One region of the Brevibacterium siliguriense genome, then DNA from elsewhere that is predicted to be linked to it. Evidence: riboswitches for the same ligand, from Rfam matches in the RefSeq annotation. Region 1 holds a riboswitch; each other region holds the start of a gene.
The links. Region 1 has a riboswitch for thiamine pyrophosphate ahead of thiO (glycine oxidase ThiO). Riboswitches for the same ligand answer to the same signal wherever they lie in the genome.
Positions count from the first base shown of each region.

Region 2: linked by a shared signal. The riboswitch ahead of BLU88_RS15575 (ECF transporter S component) and the one ahead of thiO (glycine oxidase ThiO) in region 1 are both predicted to bind thiamine pyrophosphate.
Region 3: linked by a shared signal. The riboswitch ahead of BLU88_RS17015 (TenA family protein) and the one ahead of thiO (glycine oxidase ThiO) in region 1 are both predicted to bind thiamine pyrophosphate.

Region 1 is NZ_LT629766.1:2,964,214-2,966,474, forward strand. Features, by position in the region: gene BLU88_RS13235 (ketopantoate reductase family protein) at 1-6, opposite strand, end outside; gene thiE (thiamine phosphate synthase) at 3-686, opposite strand; TPP riboswitch at 698-801, shown strand; gene thiO (glycine oxidase ThiO) at 791-1,972, shown strand; gene thiS (sulfur carrier protein ThiS) at 1,969-2,226, shown strand; gene BLU88_RS13255 (thiazole synthase) at 2,228-2,261, shown strand, end outside.
Region 2 is NZ_LT629766.1:3,463,455-3,465,715, reverse strand. Features, by position in the region: gene BLU88_RS15580 (ABC transporter ATP-binding protein) at 1-495, opposite strand, end outside; gene BLU88_RS15575 (ECF transporter S component) at 495-1,124, opposite strand; TPP riboswitch at 1,147-1,255, opposite strand; gene BLU88_RS15570 (FN3 domain-containing metallophosphoesterase family protein) at 1,378-2,261, shown strand, end outside.
Region 3 is NZ_LT629766.1:3,782,852-3,785,112, reverse strand. Features, by position in the region: gene BLU88_RS17020 (phytoene desaturase family protein) at 1-126, opposite strand, end outside; gene BLU88_RS17015 (TenA family protein) at 192-881, opposite strand; TPP riboswitch at 876-982, opposite strand; gene BLU88_RS17010 (nucleoside/nucleotide kinase family protein) at 1,026-1,628, opposite strand; gene BLU88_RS17005 (ATP-grasp domain-containing protein) at 1,700-2,261, opposite strand, start outside.

The DNA of each region.
Region 1 (2,261 bases):
GGTCATTCCAACTCCTCCTTGAGTTCCCGAGCGGCCGCAGCGGGATCCTCAGCCGAGGTTATCGCACGCACGACGACGGCACGGTTCGCGCCCGCCTGCCGGACCGCATCCAGCCTCTCCCCCGCTGCGATCCCGCCGATGGCGAACCACGGTTTGGTCGTCTCGGCGGAAGCGGCGGTCAGCAGCGCTGTCCCCACGGCAGTCCGACCGGGTTTCGTCGGGGTCTCCCAGACCGGCCCGACGCAGAAATAGTCGGTTTCCAGGTCCGCCTCGGCGGCGAGCGCCTGCTCGAGGGAATGAGTGGAGCGGCCGAGGATGACGTCGGGACCGAGCACAGCCCTGGCCTGTCCGCTGGTGAGATCTCCCTGACCGACGTGGAAGACATCGGCGTCGGTGAGGAGTGCGACGTCGGCGCGGTCGTTGACGGAGAAGAGCTTGCCGTGCCGGGCTGCGATGTCCTTGAGCGCTTCGAGGGCCCCGATCTCCGCCCGGGCCTCGAGGGTCTTGTCGCGCAGCTGGATGATGTCGACTCCCCCTCGGTAGGCGGCATCGAGGAACTCAGGCAGATCGCCTTGAGCGGTCCTGGCATCCGTGCACAGGTAGAGCGAGGCTTCGGCCAATCGGGCCTCTCTCCAGGCTCTCTTCGTCTGCCGTTCGGTGTTGCGCGGTGGCGTCTGAGTGGTCATGGTCATAGAGTAGAGGAGTTCGCGGGAGCCTCCCAACGAGGCTGAGAGGGCGTAGGAGCCGACCGTCAGACCTGATGCGGATCATGCCGCCGGAGGGAGAAGCTGTGAGAGTCATTGTCGTCGGCGCAGGGATCATCGGCCTGTCCACGGCCTGGTATCTGCGCCGCGTCGGTGCCGACGTCACCATCATCGATCCTGCCCCCGCGCTGGGGGCCAGCCATGCCGCTGCCGGGATGATCGCTCCCGCCGCCGAGGTGGTGTGGGGGCAGACTCCCCTGTACCCGCTGATGAGAGCCTCGGCAGAGATGTACCCGGAGTTCGCCGCCGAGGTGGCGAGCGCCGCCGCGGTCGATCTCGGTTCCACGGATACCGAGACTCTGGTGTGCGCTGGTGACCGGGCCGACCTGCAGGCACTGCGAGAACTGCGCGAGGCTCAGTCGCGGTCAGGTTTCGCCACCGAGCTCGTCGCCGGCAGCGCTGCCCGCCGGGTCGAGCCTGCGCTGTCGCCTGCTGTGGCAGGGGCTGTGCATATTCCCGGTGATCATTCGATCGATCCGCGTCGGGTCTGCGCGGCTCTGCTCTCTGTCCTGACCGCAGGCTCAGGGGCCCTCCTCATCCATCAACGGGTGGTCGGGCTGCTCAGGGACGGTGATAGAACCATGGGCGTCGAACTGAGCGATGGTCGTCGGTTGGACGCCGATCAGGTTATCCTCTGCGCCGGCACCGCCAATAACGAAATCGTCGGTGCACCGCAGCTGCCGATCCGGGAGGTCTGGGGCGATGTGCTGCGTCTGCGTGCCACCGCTGAGACGACTCCGCTGCTGACCCGTACTATCCGCGGGCTGGTCAACGGCCGCTCCGTCTACCTTGTACCTCGCCCCGATGGCGAGATCGTGCTTGGTGCCAGTTCTCGGGAAGACGGGCTGTCCGGTACCCCTGCCGGGGCTATCCACCGGCTGCTTGCTGACGGGCAACGGGTGGTACCGGGCATCCTCGACGCGGAGATCTCCGACATCACCACTCGAGCCCGCCCCGGCTCTCCCGACGACTTGCCGATGATCGGGCGCGTCGATTCCGGCTGTGTCGTGAGCACCGGGTATTTCCGGCATGGCATCCTCTTGGCCCCATTCGGCGGCAGGCTCGGCGCCGAACTCACCTTGGGCGCCGTCTCCGACTGGCCCCCTGACGGGGCGCTCGAGTCCGTGTCCCCGCACCGCTTTACCACAGAACACACCAATACCCACTCAAACCGCACCGCTGCCCACTCGATGAGGAGAATTTCATGACCGACCACGTACACTCACCGACCATCGTTCTCAACGGCGAACACCATGAGCTCTTGAGTGCCTCCTCGGCGCTCGACCTCATCGCCGAGGTCACCGGACGGGAACTGAGCCCCGATGGGACTCCGGCCGACGGCGGACGTTTAGGGCTAGCCCTGGCCGTCGACGGTGAAGTCATCCGCCGCGGAGCCTGGTCCGATTTCACACTTGCCGACGGTCACATCGTCGATATCGTCACCGCAGTGCAGGGAGGCTGACATGAGCTGGATGATCGATGATGTGGAGATGTCGT
Region 2 (2,261 bases), 500 kb from region 1:
CGGCTCGTCGAGGACGATGACCTCCGGAGCCATCGCATGGATGCCGGCCAGAGCCAGCCGCTGCTTCTGCCCACCTGACAGTGCCGCACTGGGATGCTCCGGCGGCAGATCAAGTCCCAGCGCCCGCAGGGACTCGGGAATCCGGGCCTCGATGACCTCGGCCGGGAGTCCGAGGTTCTCCATCCCGAACGCCACATCATCACCGATTCGGGAGAAGATCACCTGAGAATCGGGATCTTGGAGGACCAGCCCAGTGCTGCCTCGGCGAGGATCCGGTTCCCCATCGCCGACGAGGAGTTCACCGGTGGCCTCACCGGATTCCTCGGGCAGGACTCCGGCGACGGCGTGGAGGAACGTCGATTTGCCGGCCCCGGAGGCACCGAGCAGCAGCACCTTCTCACCGGCGGCGATCTTCAGGTCGAGCGGTCCGACGGCCGGTAAGTCACGGTCGGTGTGCGTCCACGAGTAGCCGGCGGCCGTGATCGGCAGCGCCATCAGCGCAGACGGCCGGAGGCGAAGGAGCTCAGCGCTCCCGTGGCCGCGATCGCCCGGTAGGCGAACCATGCGCCGATTCCGGAGATGACGAGGCCGGAGACGATCGCGCAGACGGCGTAGATCGCTTGGAAGCCGAACTGCCATTCGGCGTTGTACATGATGTTCTCGCTCACGGCCATGAACGCCGCTGCCAGCATCCCCGAGGCCGCGGTGACCCACAGGGTGAAGCGCTTGTAGCCGAAGGCGGCGAAGACGAGTTCGGCACCGAGGCCCTGCAACAGTCCGGAGAGCAGAACGGTCGCTCCGAAGTGGGAGCCGAGGACGGCCTCGACGATGGCGGCGATGAGTTCGCACAGCAGCGCAGCACCGGGTTTGCGGATGATCGCACCGGCCAGCGGTCCGGCCAGCACCCAGAGTCCGGCGATGAGGCCGATCGAGGGCGGGAAGGCTTGGAAGGCGAGTTCGAGCACCTTCCAGCTCAGCGCCAACACCCAGAACACGAGACCGACGGCGATTCCGAGGACGGCGGTGGTGACATAGTCGACGACTCGCCACTGCTTGGATTTCGGCGCCGCGGTGAAGGAGCGTGCGGGGGTGGTGGCGGTGTTCGGTGCGGTGGTATTCGGCATTGTGCCTCCTCATTTCAAGGAGGGGTGAAGAGTCTCGACTTCCTTCGGCAGTGCTAACCGCATCAGGTTCGAGGGTCTGCAGCTTCTTCTGCACTCTCAGCGCCCCTGACGGCGCTCCCCTGTCGTAGCCACCACTGTACAACAGGGGAGCGAAGCGGCGACCCAAGTCAGTCATCGAGGATTCACTTCCCGTTCCCTCGTTCGTTGACGGGCTTCGAACGGCCGGACACTACCGATCAGTAGGAATGAGCGGGTGAACACTCATCGACTTAAACGACCCCTTGGCGCCCTGTCCGCCGCCACCCTGCTCGCCGCACTGGTGGCGGCCCCGGTGCCCGTTCGTGCCGAGCCGGCTCTCGGCGCAGGAGAGCCTGGTTCGACCGCGAGCCAGAGCCCGAATCAGAACCCGAGCCCGCGTCGGAGTCAGGAACCGGGCCAGAGCTCGTCGGAATTGCCCGCCGAGGCGGAAGCGGGAAGCGAGGCGATCACCGACGCCGTCCTGCAGGTCGGTGCCGACTCCACGGCACGCAATCTCTCGTGGATGAGTGAGAGCTCCGGCGGGGGAGAAGTGCGATGGGCACCGGTGAGCGTGCTCGAGGACGGCAATCTCCCCGCCGACGCGGCAACAGCAGAGACCACTGACTCCGGACTCGCCACCGACCTCAAACGTCACTTCAACCATGCGAGCATGACCGGCCTCAAGCCGGGCACCGAATACGCCTACCAGGTCGGCAGCGAGAAGGACGGGTTCACCGAGGTGCAGCAGTTCACCACGGGAGCTGCCGGAGGAGACGAAGAATTCCTCGTCTTCGGCGACCCGCAGGTCGGCGCCGGTGGCGGAGACCCCGACGATGCCGCCGGTTGGGACAGGACCCTGAGTTCGGCAGCGGCCATCGCCGACAATCCGAGCTTCTTCTACTCGCTGGGCGACCAGGTCAACTCCGCAGGCAACCAGGAGCAGTACGCCCAGTACCTGGCACCGGATGAGACCCGGACGATCCCGCAGGCGACGACGATTGGCAACCACGATGTGTCGTCGAAAGCATACGAGCAGCACTTCAACCGACCCAATGTCAGCCAGGATCACGGCGGCGGTGGCGTCATCACCTCTGGCGGCGACTACTGGTTCATCGAGGA
Region 3 (2,261 bases), 820 kb from region 1:
ACCGCCGCCGGCGGTCGGCTGAGCTTCGAACACCTCGACGGAGAGCCCGGCGCGGGCCAAGGTGACCGCGGCTGCCATGCCGTTGGGGCCGGATCCGACGACGACTGCATCAACACCTGTGCTCATGGAGCCAGTCTAGGTCAGTGGGCTGTGCGGCTGCGGAGTGCGGCTCCGGGCGGCTGGGGGGCGGCTCAGCTGTCGTACACGTGGTCGAAGAAGGCACATTCGAGATCGACGGCATGCTTCCAGCTGCGGGCGAGAGCCTCGGCATCTGAGCCCTGATCGCCGTCTCTTGGGAACACCCGCTCGAGCTCGTCGACGAGGAACTGCACCCAGCCGCGAAAGGCATCGCCGCGGTGGAGGTCGATCCATGCTCGGTGAACCGCTCGCTGCGGTACTTCCTCCCGGGATTCGGCCCAATCGAGGTAGAGCCACTCGGCGACAACGAGGACGATGAGCAGCTGTGGATACGACGCCGAGGCGACGGAGTCGTCCATGAGATCGCGGAAGCCCACTGTCGGTGCGGCGAGTTCAGGTCGGAGGTAATCGGCGGGATCGACGCCCAGCTCGGCGAAGGAGTCGACGAAATACGTGTCCTCGTCGGCGACGAGCATGCCCAGTTGGCGGGCGAATCGAAGCTTTGCGTCGAGCTCATCGGCATAGGCCACGCAGGCGCCGAGCATGGACAGGAACGACTCGAAGAACTGGTAGTCCTGGATGAGATAGTCGCGCATCACCGTGTCGTGGACGGTGCCGGCGAAAAGCTCTCGGACGAACCGGTGGTTGACGGCCCTCACCCATCGCCGCTCCGTCGAACGGAGCAGTTCGGCCACCGCTCCGCCGCTGTCAACGATGATCGAGGAATTGTCGATGGTGCTCAAGTGTCTTCCACTCCCTCCGCCGGTGCTCACCGGATCAGGTTCAAAGGGTCTGCACACGCACTCTCAGCGCCGCCTCTTGCGGCGCTCCCCTGTAGCCTTTCGACACTATCACCGGCGATAGAGAAAGTAGTCAGAGCGGTCGGATCAGATCCGGTGGACCAGGGCTGGCCGCTCCAGGTCGCGATTGTCGAGCACCCACGTGGCTTTCTCACACGGAGACGCCTCGGCGAAGTAGAGACGCTGACCGCCGACATATCGGCGGTTCGACCGATCCTCCGGATCGGCATCGAAGCGTCCGGGAAACCGCTCGTTTCCGCGCGGGACCGAGACCTCGAATGGGACTTCGATCCACACGCTCGCATCCCAGAGATCGACGAGTTCTGGTCGGTGGAGGAAGATCCCCTCGACCAGGAGAACACAGTCGCTCGGCAAGATCCGAGGCTGCGACTCAACCGGCAGGTCCGCATCGACGTCCCATGACGAGGGAATGATCGCCTCGCCTCGGCGGAAGGGTCCGACTACCGACTCGAGGAATGCGTTGTAGTCGTAGGAGCTCCGGTAGAACGTCTCCGGCCCGGTTCCGTCGGCATGACGAACGGCCCGCGGATGATGGAAGCCGTCGATGCCGACCGACGCGACGGGACGAGCAGGAGCCGTCCAAGAATTCCCCGCGTTCTCCTCGGCGAGGTCGACGAGTTCCCGGGCGATCGTCGTCTTCCCGGCTCCGTCTACTCCGTCCAATGCCACCAAGGCACGACCTCCCGGTCGGACGGTACTCAGCTCTGCCAGCAGTTCGATCAGAACTCGGGTCCGGGGCTTCACCACGCTGTCGACCCGGCGGGGGAGACGGACGGCTCGGCCACCTCGGCGAGGGTGTCCGCCACGTACTCCGCGATACGGTCGGCGGCAGACTGACGACCCGCCGTCTGTTCGGCGGACTCGACAGACGGGTTGTAGTTCGTGTTCGTGTTGATGTCGTAGACGACCTGCCGGCCATCGCGAGTCTCGATGAACTCGATGCCGGCGATCTCGATGCCGAGGTCGGCCAGCAGTGTCTCGAGGCGAGAGATCAGCGGGGTGTCGGCAGTGACGTCGTTGCGGCGGGCGAACGGTGGAGCCGCCTCGGCGATGGAATCCGCCTCAGCCCCCGGGATCGTGCAGGCATCGGCCGGGCACAGCTCGAAGGACCCACCGGAGACGTCGACGAGCACCGCATAGTGGAAACGGCCGCCGATGAACTCTGCGCGGGTGATGAACGACTGGGCCGGCTGCACGTACTCCTGGATGAGGGTGATGCCGTCGATCGGCGCATTCGCTCCACCGGGTGCGAACTCGGCGGCGACGGCCTCGAGCTCCGCATGGGAGTCGAAGCGACGGACG